DNA from 3 places in the Paenibacillus sp. NPDC057886 genome. Region 1 is predicted to be linked to each of the others. Evidence: riboswitches for the same ligand, from Rfam matches in the RefSeq annotation. Region 1 holds a riboswitch; each other region holds the start of a gene.
The links. A riboswitch is a leader RNA that binds a small molecule or an ion and turns the genes downstream of it on or off. The one in region 1 is predicted to bind thiamine pyrophosphate.

Region 1 (4,213 bases):
TTAATATTTCCGTACCTGAGGCTTCAACCGCCTGGCTCTGCACTTCCAATTCCGAAAATTTGCCTGTACCCAGAAGCAATCTAGACTCAAACGTATAATTTCCAATCCTCAACATGATTCAACCGCCTCCCACAAAATGTACAATTTCAATCCGATCTCCGTCTCTTAACGCCGTCGTTTCATGATATTCCCGCGTTAAAATTTGCCGATTCAATTCAACCACGACGGTTTTCACTTGCAAATTAAATGAATGGAGCAATTTGTCCACACGATTTAAGTTATCTTCAATTTGCATGGTTTGTCCGTTGACAATGATGTTCACTGCAACATCTCCTTTATGTTCAAACGTTCTGGACAAAGGTCCTGAATCTCCAGTTCTTCCGAGGTTTTGCCACCAATCAAGTCAGCCATGAGGCTAGCTGTAATCGCACTAAGCAATATGCCGTTACGATAATGTCCAAAAGCAGCGAATAAACCTGGAACACTTTCACAAGCCCCCACATACGGCAGTCCATCCGGAGTTGAAGGACGGACACCAGCCCACGCTCGGATAAAATGTGCTTCCTTCATGCCAGGTACCCAGTTTGTTGCAGCTGCAAGCAGCTTCTGAATGCCTTGCACCGAAACTTTCATATCTGTTCTTCCAGGAAGGCTTGTTGCACCGATCCATACTTCTCCATTAGCTTTGGGGACAATATATATATCCTCTGCATACACCGTTTTGTCAGGCCTGTACCCGGCATGGTGGGGTGAAAACTGCACGGCTGCAATCTCCCCCTTCACTGGTAAAACAGGGGATTTCAGACCAACATGTCTCATCAATTCTTCACCATGTAACCCTGTAGCAATAATGACATTTCTCGATGTCATCGTTCCTATTGAAGTCTCAATCCCTTGCACTCCATTCACATCCGTATGCAAACGGACATCCTGTACACCTTCCATCACCCTCGCACCCATGGCTTGAGCAGATCTGACATAAGCCTGCGTTAAATTGACAGGAAGAACCTCGCTCTCGGAAGGCCTGTAATATGCTCCATACGTATCCCTGTTTAACCATGAAGCTTCCTGTTGGACAGCGATACGATCCCACCAAATATGTTCTGTTGATAAGGTAGACGATCGATTGTTTTTGTAACTGCTGACCTCCCTGTATGAACGGAAAGGAGTAATAAAGCCATGCTGTTGCAGCCCCATTTCCACTCCGCTAAGCGAACTGATTCGTTCCTTCTGCTCATGAAGCAAAGCTCTGCTCTGCCGCGCAAGCTTTGCCATCACAGCATGAGTGAATTCCTCACTGTCAGCAGCAAGCATCCCGGCGGCTGCACAGGAAGTTCCTCCAGCGATCCGCGCACGCTCAACCAGAAGAACTTCATGACCACGCGTAGCGAGTTCACATGCGATGGCACAACCGATAACTCCTCCGCCTACAATAATGGTCTCTGCATAAAGCTTGCCTCGAATTTCCGCTCCAACTTTACTCCTGGATACTGTTCCTGAATGATATCCTGAACGATTCCTGCTTCGGCTTCTTGCTTCCTCTCTCATGGTCTCATCTCCTTGGTTCGGCGTACTTCTCTGAATCCGTGATTGCCTGTCGCAATGAAGCTACAGCCAGTTCCGGCTTATCGTTCGTCCAAATCGTTGAAATCACAGCCGCTCCTCTGGCACCAGCAGTTCGAATGGCAGCAACATTCTCAGGTCTAATCCCGCCAATCGCGATCACGGGAATCGAAACATTAGAGCATACCTCAGCTAACGCACTAAGCCCTCTGGGTTCGCAATTTGGTTTACTATTTGAAGCATAGACATGCCCATAAAAGAGATAATCCGCTCCCTGTTCTTCTGCAACTTTTGCCTCTTCCAAAGAATGAACCGATATCCCTACCCGAAGCCGATCGTTTCTCCTCAACACATCCTTATCGTAGTTCCGAATAACTGCTTGTCCCCAATGCACACCACCAAGCAACGCATGTTGATCCAGTTGATTTAAGCCATTCATAATGATTCGGTTAGATGGGACACCTCGTGTTTTAAGGCTTTGCGCCCAAAACATCTGTTGTTCAAGGGGCAGCTTTTTTTCCCGAATGTGGATATAATCGACCCATCGCCATACATCCTTGGCAATATTCAGAAAAGAGTTCATATCTCCTGTACCTGGTGAAACCACATGCAGTTCGAATGATCGTGTTGTTACATGTTCGTGGAAGATTTCCGTCCTGTTCACCCTCCTCTTGCATGATTTAAGCTGATATAAACAACAAAAAAAGCCACTCCCGTAGGGGAGTGGCCACGAATTTAAAATTCATGGATCAACTGAATGACTGTCGCATGCAATTACTCTATACATAACGCATATCAACTATAAAAAACCAACATAGCCGCAACGCTGTATACTTAGAAACCGCATGATTCATCTTGCAGGCAATATCGCAAAGTCATCGATAACGCCCTTTGTCATTAGCTGAAACGCGCCACTTCCCTACGCTGGTATGATCCAGATCAGGTACAAAGGGTCCGGAATCGCATTCTTCCATCTCAGCCGCATCGTGCGACCCCCCTAGTGTTCATATGAAGCTGTAGCCTATGTTACCATAGACACCTTTTTTTGTCACCGTACATTTCCATTTATTACGTTATTGTTTCTCGGACCAAGCTTCAACATCCCACTTTTTGGTAACCCAACCTTCATAAAATTCAGGTTCATGGGATACGAGCAGCACGGTACCCTTGAATTCTTGCAAGGCACGTTTCAACTCTGCTTTCGCCGTCACATCCAAATGGTTTGTAGGCTCATCGAACAAAATCCAGTTACTTTCACGCATCAGAAGCTTACACAAACGAACTTTGGCTTGTTCACCACCACTGAGTGCGTTAAGCGGACGGGTGATATGCTCATTTTTCAATCCACAACGTGCGAGATGCCCCCGGACTTCATTCTGTGTCAGATGAGAAAATTCGTTCCACACATCTTCGATCGGGGTAATGTTTCCTGCTCGTACTTCCTGTTCGAAATAGGCTGTTTCCAGATAGTCACCCAGGAAGGTCTTACCGCTGATTGGTGGAATTTTTCCCAAGATAGTCTTGAGCAGTGTGGATTTACCTACACCGTTACAGCCGACAATGGCAATTTTCTCACCACGCTCAATCGTCATCGTCATTTTAGGCAATAATGCGTACGAATATCCAATTTCAAAATCAATACCCTCAAAGACGGTTTTACTACTCGCCCGAGCATCCTTGAATTTGAAAGTTGGTTTGGCCGCTTCATCCGGACGATCGATCCGTTCAATCTTGCCGAGCTGCTTCTCACGGCTCTTGGCACGACCGGAAGTGGAAGCGCGGGCTTTGTTCCGCTGAATGAAATCTTCCTGCTTCTTGATATATTCCTGCTGTTTCTCATAAGCATCAATATGCTGCGCCTTATTCATGTCGGCCATTTCAAGGAATTTGTTATAGTTCGCTGCATAACGCGTCAACTTGGCGAATTCTAGATGATAAATAACGTTAACGACCTCATTCATAAACTCCGTATCATGCGAAATCAGAATAAACGCATACGGGTAATCCTTCAGGTAACGCGTCAGCCATTCAATGTGTTCCACATCAAGATAGTTCGTCGGCTCATCCAGCAGAAGAGCAGTTGGTTTCTCCAGTAAGAGCTTGGCAAGCAATACCTTCGTACGTTGACCACCACTAAGCGCGGCCACGTCACGATCCAGACCGATGGCGGACAAGCCCAGTCCATTTGCCATCTCTTCCACTTTCACATCAATCAGATAAAAGTCACCTTGCTCCAATTGCTCCTGAATGTCACCCATTTCTTCCAGCAACAATTCAAGCTTGTCCGGATCGGCGTTTGCCATCTGATCCGTGATGGACATCATTTCTTTTTCCAGCTCCAGCAAGGGCAGGAACGCATCCTTAAGCACATCACGAATCGTTTTTCCAGGTGTGAGCTTGGTATGCTGATCCAGATATCCATAACGAACTTTGGGGGTCCATTCGACCTTCCCTTCGTCCTTTAACAATTTTCCGGTAAGGATGTTCATCAGTGTGGACTTGCCCACACCATTAGCACCAACAAGGCCTACACGCTCTCCGGCAAGTAAACGAAAAGATACATTTTTAAATAACGTGCGGTCTCCAAAATTGTGACTCACGTTCTCTACTGACAATAAACTCATAAGATGAGGTTGCTCCTATCTATTGG
Region 2 (4,213 bases), on a different contig from region 1:
TGAAACAGGGTGCTTTTGCCGCAGCCGGAAGGGCCGACGATGGCTACGAATTCCCCTTGTTCCACGGTCAGGGACAGGTCATCCAGAACGGGTAAAATGCTGCGCCGCTCGCGGAACGAAGCATGCACGCTCAGCACTTCTAACGCTGGTGATGAATGATGTGCATTTAAGGTCACGGCTCCATGTTCAGGAACTCTGTTACGCGTTGGAGTGGTTGCACCTTCATCCGGGGCAGCAGTTACCCGCTCGTTGTGTTCGGGTGTCATTTTGTCATCACTTCCTAACCTTTAGATGGGGCATATTTCAACATTATCGCTTCTGCGGCCGCCAGCGAACGAGCAATTTCTCAAGTAGGGCAATGAGCAGGAAGAGCAGCAGACTCAATGCCACAATAATCATGATTGCCACGAAAAGACGATCCGTCCGATAGGCCGATTTTTGCAGCATCATATAATAGCCGATGCCCTTATCTGCACCGATCCATTCAGCGATGATGGCACCCATGACGCTGTACGTAGCGGCAATTTTAATCCCCGAGAACACCGAAGGCAGCGCATGTGGCAGTTCGAGCTTCCAGAAAATTTGGCCACGTTTTGCACCAGCCATGCGCATATAGTTCATCATCGCCGCATCGGTGCGGGTCAACCCGTCCATGGCAGCTACAGCCACCGGGAAGAAGCAGACCAGGATGATGGTAATCAGTTTGGGCAGCAGTCCAAATCCGAACCAGATCAGCAAGAGCGGAGCAAGCGCGATGGTCGGTATATTTTGACTAAGAATAAGTAATGGATAGAGTGCAGATTTCAAAAATGGAATCAAATGCAGCACCATCGCAATCAGTAATCCCACGAGCGTACCTGCTGCGAACCCAATCAATGTCAGCTGGATTGTTGCCCATGCATGCATGCCAAGTCGATCGGCTTGGGACGCTGCTTCATGGGCGATGTCCGAAGGCGCAGGCAGCATCCATTTCTCAATATGGAATAGGGAGACGGCTCCCTGCCATATCGCTATAAAGAGAATAACCGCCACAAAGGGCGGCCATACGCTTTTCCAATAGGCATGCATTAGCGATATTTCTCCGTCAGGGTGTCCATGCTGAAGCCGCTTGGGCTATGGGCGATCTTGATCTGTGAGATGATGCTCGGACTGCCGGCTTCCACAAGAACTTCGTGCATTTTTCGGACAACCTCCAGCAGTTCCTCCAGTTCTCCCTCCATCGTGGTATCCAGTGGATTAACCTGATATTTCAAGCCGGACTGCTGAATAACTTCAATGGCACGATCAACGTAAGGATAAGAATTTTCGCCATTTGGCGTTTTGGGAATGACTTGAATGCTGAGTAGTGTACTTGCCATGAAAGATCACGCTTCCTTTCGGGTTAAATTGCATGAGTTAAACCAGCTTTACACTTTCCCACTCCGATTGCAGTACCCTCTTCCGATCACTGTTATCCCCGGATTTCTTTAACGATTTTTAACGGAGGAAATCCGGGGATAGCATATGCTTTCGAAGGAGCTTTCTTTCAGAAAGCTTTTAGGTGAGCGCTTCGCTTCTTCAGATGGGTTCTGCACTCTTCGTTCTGGTGTAATAAAAGTTAAACTTAAACAATTTTTATTGGGGTAGAAACTCGTTTGTATACGCCTTGGATACATCTACCTGCTCATCGAGCAGCTTTTTGCTAAACATCCAATCCGTGTAGTTCTGCCATACTTCCTGCTTCTGCTCACCCCAGCGCGGTGCGTCATCCTGATATTTCGGACTCAGCCACTTTTGGCTTGCCAGCACAAGGTCCTTATCCAGATCCGGTACGGCCTTGATCAGAATGTTGGCAGCGTCTTCGGGATGTTCAATCGCATATTGATATCCTTCGGAAGTTGCTTTCAAGAACGCTTTAACCAGCTCGGGATCGTTCTGAATCGTCTGTTCATTCGTCACGAGTACAGGTGTGTAGTAGTCCAGCGCTTCAGAATAATCCTTCACATATAGCATGTCGATCGGTTCGCCGCGCAGTTGGGCTTCAATACCCGTCCACGCGTAGAAAATCCAGGCAAAGTCGATATCGCGTTTTACAGCGGTGAAGAAGTCTGCATCGCCCATATTAATATTTTTGACTTTGGATACATTAGCGCCTTCGCCTTCCATAATGGACTGCATCACGGCTTCTTCTACCGGGGAGCCCCAGCCACCGTAAGTTTTGCCTTCAAAATCTTTGGGAGACTTGATGTTCCGATCTACCGGAGCGGCAAATCCGGACGTGTTATGCTGAATGACTGCAGCGATGGACACGAGCGGTACGCCCTGTGTGCGGGCCTGGGTCACACTCTCCTGATAACTTACGCCAAAAGGCACTTCGTTCGAAGCCACCATGGTATCCGCGCCTCCGGCACCTGGCTGTACAATCTCTACATTCAAGCCTTCGGCTTTGTAAAAACCTTGATCTACGGCCGCATACAGGCCGGTATGATTCGTATTTGGTGTCCAGTCCAGCACCACTTTAATGTCCTTGAGGGCTGCGTTGTCACCTTCATTGCTGTTTTCGGTGTTGCTGCTGCCATTTTCTCCTGAAGGTGCAGCTTCTTTGCCGCCACATGCGGCCACAGCCACTAGTAGTACGCACAAGAGCATTAGGCCCATCATTTTACGCCATCTCATCTTCATTTCTCTCCTTCATGTTGTCCGGCCAGTGGCACGGGGTACTCCTTGGCTTCATATCCAAGCTTCTTGCATAAATCAACAGATTTATACCAGCTATGATCCGGATGACGTCACTTTTTTTTAGCTCTCTGACTATAGAAAAGAACATTAAAAAAGCGCCCCGGTAATCCGGGACGCGTGCAGGCGTTAGAGATGTGGCACTCAGCAAAGAGGCTGGGCCAATTCGATATACTCCGATTCCTACGCTGGCATGATCCAGATCAGGTCTAAGGGTCAGTATCTTGGTGGGATACACTCTCAGCCGGCCTATTCCGACTCCCCTGGGAAACTATGAAGTTACGGGCATTACTAGGTGTAATTATAGGCCAGAGGCCCATGCATGTCCAGTCAGGAACTGGATAGAGGAGATGGATGCGATAATCAAACAGGCCATCATACATGTGTATAACAGCCTGTTAAGATGTGTTATTTTCAATAATTATCGTGGCGAATCATATAAGGAAATCTGACTGAGTGCAAAAGCATCGGATTTCGGGTCATAGCCTACCTGTTTCTGAGTGGTTTCCAGATTCAATCGTTTAAACCGATTATTCGAGATCCCATGCAGTATGGTGAAGGGCTCCAGATCTGGAGCTGTAATTGCTTTGAACATCAAATCACACAAGTCAGCCGGACTAATATACGCGCTCATATCCCTTGCCTCCAGCGCTGGTCCATCCGGTTGAAAATCATCATATGCACCTATACGTATTGCTACACTTTGTAAACCTTCGGTATACGCAAAATAGGAAGCGAGCGATTCTCCAAAACATTTGCTAACCCCGTATAAATTTCGTGGGCGTGTCGGCATGTCCGGATAGACTTGAGCATCAATGGGATACCCCTCGATCGTCTGTGCACTGCTTGCCAGAATGATTCTCCGCACACCTTGGTCTTGAGCTGCACGGAATACATTAAATGTACCCTTGATATTGATATCCAACAACGATTCATAGAACCCGGCATGCGGGGAAGGATCGCCTGCCAGATGTACAACCACATCCATGCCTTCGCAAGCGTGCTGACAGGCTTCGGGATCTGTCACATCCAGTGTCATAATCTCATGGCTTGTCCCTTGATACGTATGCAGTCTATCGATATTCAAATCCGTTAGTCGCAGGTGAAATGCTTCTGACAAGTGTTGGGACAAGTCACGTCCAATTTTTCCGGCTGCGCCGGTAATTAAAATGTTCATAAATCAGCTCCAATTCTTAACGCTGGAAGAACTCAATCCATTCCTTTTCAGGTCCATAGATGAAGAAATAACGGTAACCGTTAGGCAGTGTAATAATCTCTCCATCAATAAACTCGGCCTCGGTTTCCTTAATGCGGTTGTACTCAGACTCAAGGTCATCGACATGGATGGCAAAATGGTGCACCGTACCTTCGGAAGGCAGCTTGTCGCTGTATCCCTGAATCAACTCAATCTCGGTCTCATGGCTTCCGTTGAAGCCGAGAAAGGCGAGCTGAATGACACCGTTGGTATGGGTTACCCGGTCTTTCAATTCAAGACCAA
Region 3 (4,213 bases), on a different contig from region 1:
TTGGAATTCCTTTTTGAATATCCGATTTAAATGTTGTTCGGTGACGTCCATTTGCTGAGCCAGCATGGAGAGCGAGATATCCTGATGATAATTTTGCTTGATAAAAGTAACAAGTCCGGCCAGCTTTAATCGTGCATCCGAGCGTTCATAAGCACCATAACGATCTCCATCAATCGTTAATCTGACCAGAAGCATGTATAGCAATGCCGATACGTGCCAGATCTGATCCTTGTGCCGGGACTGCAGCGCCAACGTTATTTCATGCAACAGGATATGAAGCATTCCATCCGGCTTGAAGGCGCGCAGCTCCCCGATCTGCAAGGTATGCAGAAACCGGGGCAATAAATAGCCATTAAAGGACAGACAATCGAACAACAATGAATCACTCAGATTGTCGTAACGGTATGTCACCTCCGGGAACATAATAAGAGTGGTTCCTTCCCGGATCGAAAACTCATGATTTTGGGCTGCGATTTTCCCTGTTCCTCCGATACACTGCACAATACTGTAATCCCGTGAATGGCCGTTCCAATTCATTAATTCATCTACGGTCAGCTGGTTTTGACCTGTAATCATAAGCGGCATATCGGTATCCAGCGAATTCCCCATACTAGGTTTCGGCATCGTTGTGTTATTCCTCATTTCGTGAAAGATCGTGGCGTAAATGGCGTGTATACAGCGTTAAAAGAAAATTGATTTGAATTATATTACATAAATAACATTAATTTATACGGTCTATTTAATTCGACAACCCTCTTATCGAAAACCTTTTAGGAATATGTTTTGCGATGTCGATGCCTTGCCATTATCAGACCAAACAGTATACGCTATAATGGATACAGTGATTTAGGAAAGGGATGCAGTCATGAAGAAAGTCATCGTCGTAGGATCAGGAATTCTTGGGGCTTCCACAGCGTATCAATTGGCAAAGCGGTGTGCGGAAGTTCTTATTATAGACCGGAAAGATTGGGGACAGGCTACGGATGCTGCTGCCGGGATCATCTGTCCCTGGTTATCTCAGCGCCGCAACCAGGATTGGTATCAGCTTGCCAAGGCAGGTGCACGTTTTTATCCCGGATTAATTGAAGAACTCAAAAGTGAAGGGGAAACGGAAACAGGATATGCTCAAGTGGGTGCGCTTAGTATTCATACGGATGTGGAGAAAATCAACAAGATGCAGGAGCGGGCACACCTTCGTAAAGAAGATGCACCGGAGATTGCGGATATTACCCGTCTGGATGCAAAAGAAACCCATGAGCGTTTTCCTCTTCTGGAGGAAAACGTTCAGTCAGTCTACATCAGCGGTGCTGCGCGTATCGATGGACGTGCACTGCGTGATGCCTTAATCCGATCGGCACAGCGAAATGGAGCGGTCCTGATGAATGGGGACGCGGCACTTCAATTTGAATCGGACCGGGTGACCGGAGTCGTTGTTGACGGTAAAATCATATCGGCTGACGAGGTTATTGTGTGTGCCGGCGCTTGGGCGAGTGAACTGTTCAAGCCTTTGGGCATTGATTTCAAGGTTCATTATCAGAAGGCGCAAATTATGCATTTGCAGGTTCACAATCGAGAAGACACTGGAAACTGGCCTGTAGTCATGCCTCCTTCGGATCAATATCTGTTAGCCTTTGATCAACAGAAGATTGTGATCGGGGCGACTCACGAAAATGATATTGAAGGCTATGATACAAGAGTAACCGCAGGAGGAATGCAGGAAATTTTGAATAAAGGGTTGGAACTGGCTCCCGGTTTAGCTGATAGCACGTTTGAGGAAGTAAGAGTAGGATTCCGTCCGTTTACACCGGGTTTTCTTCCGGTAATGGGTGCTGTTCCTGGTTGGGATGGTTTGATCACAGCTAACGGGCTTGGAGCGTCCGGATTAACGATGGGGCCTTTTATTGGAAGTCAACTGGCCAAGCTGGCTTTGGGTATGGATTTGGATATCGATATTCAGCCATATGACCTTGGAAAAGCAATGGATGATCAGAAATGAGGTGAACTATGACATATTCACAGCGCTTAACTCACGGCAACTCCTCAGACATCATCTATCTGGAGCACCAGATTGGCATCGCCGAGGAGGAATTGGCAAAAGCCGAGGAAGAGCGGAGGGTATATGAATCGGACTTAAATCAGTTAAGGATGTCTCCAGCGTATCATTCAACTTCAGCGACAAACGTCTCTAATGAGCAACAATTGGTGGATGAGTTAAACAAATTGCAAAGTATGATTAAGGATATCCGCATTCGACTTAAGAACTTGCAAGAAGATTTAGGGGAACTTGAAGATTAATAGGAATGGTTTGACATTTGGAAAAACACATGTTGTAATAAGCCTGAGCTATTTGCAGGGGGACTGTTCGCAGTTGAGAAGGTTAAAACCTGACCCTTTGAACCTGTTAGTTAATACTGACGTAGGGAGCAAATGACATGTACTCATGTTATTTTGCCCTTGCCGAAAATAGGACAAGGGCTTTTTGGTTTGCATTTTGGATGAGAGAACGCGATAGCTGGATTGAAGATGGGACATTATCATTTTAATAAAAGGAGACATGATCATGTCATTTTCAAGAACGTTAAAAGATAAGTCCAGAACCGTATGAGAAGATGGATACAACCATCCTTTTTTGCACGAAATGGGGAAAGGTACACTGGATCAGGAAGCGTTTAAGTTTTATCTTCTTCAGGACTATACATATCTGATTGAATATGCGAAGATTTTTGCCATGGGTGCGGTGAAGGCGATAGATGAAAAACTGATGACAAACTTTACGGTGATTCAACACGCTATTCTGTACGAAGAAATGGATTTGCATCGAAATTACATGAATGGATTTGGGATTACGCTGGATGAAAATTATGCAAGTGATGAATTCCGCGACTCATTCGAATGGTTCTATGATACACTGGATGCATTATGTGAACATAAAACCGAGCAGGAACTGGAAGCCGTTGAAGACATATTCAGAAGAAGTGTTGAATTTGAATATCTGTTCTGGGATATGGCTTATAAACGGCAACTCTCGTACTTCTGATGAATGCAATCTACTACAACCAGAGATAAGGATGAACATACAGATGGACAATCGTGGAGAACGTATCTATTTACGATTTTTGAACGTGGAGGACGCGCCGTCACTGCTGGATTTGCAGTTCCGTAACCGGGCTGTTTTCGAAGAAATATCGGCAAGTGAACGATCGGATACATTCTATACACTGGAGGGCCAGATCTCTCTTCTTGAAGGTTGGAACAAGGCCAGGGAAGAAGGGAAACGTTACTCTTTCGGGATCTTCATGAACAATACACATGAGCTCATTGGAGAGATTTCTCTATTTGAACTTGAACTGGATTCCACCACCAAATGGATTGTTGGTTATGTGCTCGATCAGGTGCAGAATGGCAAGGGATACATGAGCGAAGCCCTTCGGCTAGCACTGGATTTTGCCATGAATGAAGCGGGAATAAAACGAGTGGAGGCAGGTGCGCTGCCCGACAATGCCGGATCGATTCAAGTGCTTCGCAAGGCGGGTTTCCAGGAGACGGACCGCCAGAATATTAAAATCAAGGGAATTTGGAAGGAACATGTGATGTTTGCAGTCGATTTGCAGTAGATTATTAGATGTCTTGACGTGAACCACCCAAATCATCCAGGGGGAGCTTATGAATAAACGGAAACAAATGTTATTGGACTCAGCGCTTGTACTCTTTGAAAAATATGGGGTGACCAACACCTCCATTCAAATGATTCTAGACGAGTCAGGTGTGTCCAAAGGGACATTTTATAAATTCTTTGGTTCAAAGGATGATTGTATTCTAGCCATTCTGGAGCAGCGTGTACAGGAGGACATGAAGATTCGCAAAGATTTGGAGAGCCAAAGCTACGCTTCCGATTTTGACTTGCTGGTGGATCAGATTATGGTGCCGATGATTTTGCCGGAAAAAAAGCTGGTTGTGGAGTTATTCTGGACAGGCTTCTACTCTGGAGAATGCGATCTGAAAAATTTGACCCGCATGCAATTAAATTGGTTATCTGAACGGCTGGTCCAGGTATTTGGTGAAGAATTGAAACCCTTTTCTTATGAAGGTGCTATTTTTGGCTTTGGCATGATCCATCAAATCTCGAACATGTGGAGAAACTTCCATCTTGACCAACCGGATTGGAACCATCTTGTGCCCAAAATCCTGAACTACATTGAAATTTTGCTTCGTT

Region 2: it holds a riboswitch for thiamine pyrophosphate, as region 1 does, so the genes downstream of both, ACFVQB_RS24645 (ABC transporter substrate-binding protein) here and ACFVQB_RS33025 (thiamine phosphate synthase) in region 1, are expected to answer to the same signal.
Region 3: it holds a riboswitch for thiamine pyrophosphate, as region 1 does, so the genes downstream of both, ACFVQB_RS04960 (thiaminase II/PqqC family protein) here and ACFVQB_RS33025 (thiamine phosphate synthase) in region 1, are expected to answer to the same signal.

The regions. Positions count from the first base shown of each region.
Region 1 covers NZ_JBHVMZ010000017.1:1,174-5,386, reverse strand. Annotated here, with positions in the region: gene ACFVQB_RS33040 (thiazole synthase) at 1-115, opposite strand, end outside; gene thiS (sulfur carrier protein ThiS) at 119-322, opposite strand; gene thiO (glycine oxidase ThiO) at 319-1,548, opposite strand; gene ACFVQB_RS33025 (thiamine phosphate synthase) at 1,553-2,227, opposite strand; TPP riboswitch at 2,463-2,572, opposite strand; gene ACFVQB_RS33020 (ABC-F family ATP-binding cassette domain-containing protein) at 2,637-4,187, opposite strand.
Region 2 covers NZ_JBHVMZ010000007.1:360,794-365,006, reverse strand. Annotated here, with positions in the region: gene ACFVQB_RS24660 (ABC transporter ATP-binding protein) at 1-266, opposite strand, end outside; gene ACFVQB_RS24655 (ABC transporter permease) at 310-1,068, opposite strand; gene ACFVQB_RS24650 (thiamine-binding protein) at 1,068-1,358, opposite strand; gene ACFVQB_RS24645 (ABC transporter substrate-binding protein) at 1,615-2,655, opposite strand; TPP riboswitch at 2,878-2,990, opposite strand; gene ACFVQB_RS24640 (NAD-dependent epimerase/dehydratase family protein) at 3,137-3,892, opposite strand; gene ACFVQB_RS24635 (VOC family protein) at 3,909-4,213, opposite strand, start outside.
Region 3 covers NZ_JBHVMZ010000001.1:1,109,981-1,114,193, forward strand. Annotated here, with positions in the region: gene ACFVQB_RS04945 (AraC family transcriptional regulator) at 1-624, opposite strand, end outside; gene ACFVQB_RS04950 (NAD(P)/FAD-dependent oxidoreductase) at 866-1,996, shown strand; gene ACFVQB_RS04955 (hypothetical protein) at 2,005-2,295, shown strand; TPP riboswitch at 2,342-2,440, shown strand; partial or broken gene ACFVQB_RS04960 (thiaminase II/PqqC family protein) at 2,627-2,842, shown strand; gene ACFVQB_RS04965 (thiaminase II/PqqC family protein) at 2,828-3,037, shown strand; gene ACFVQB_RS04970 (GNAT family N-acetyltransferase) at 3,081-3,614, shown strand; gene ACFVQB_RS04975 (TetR/AcrR family transcriptional regulator) at 3,664-4,213, shown strand, end outside.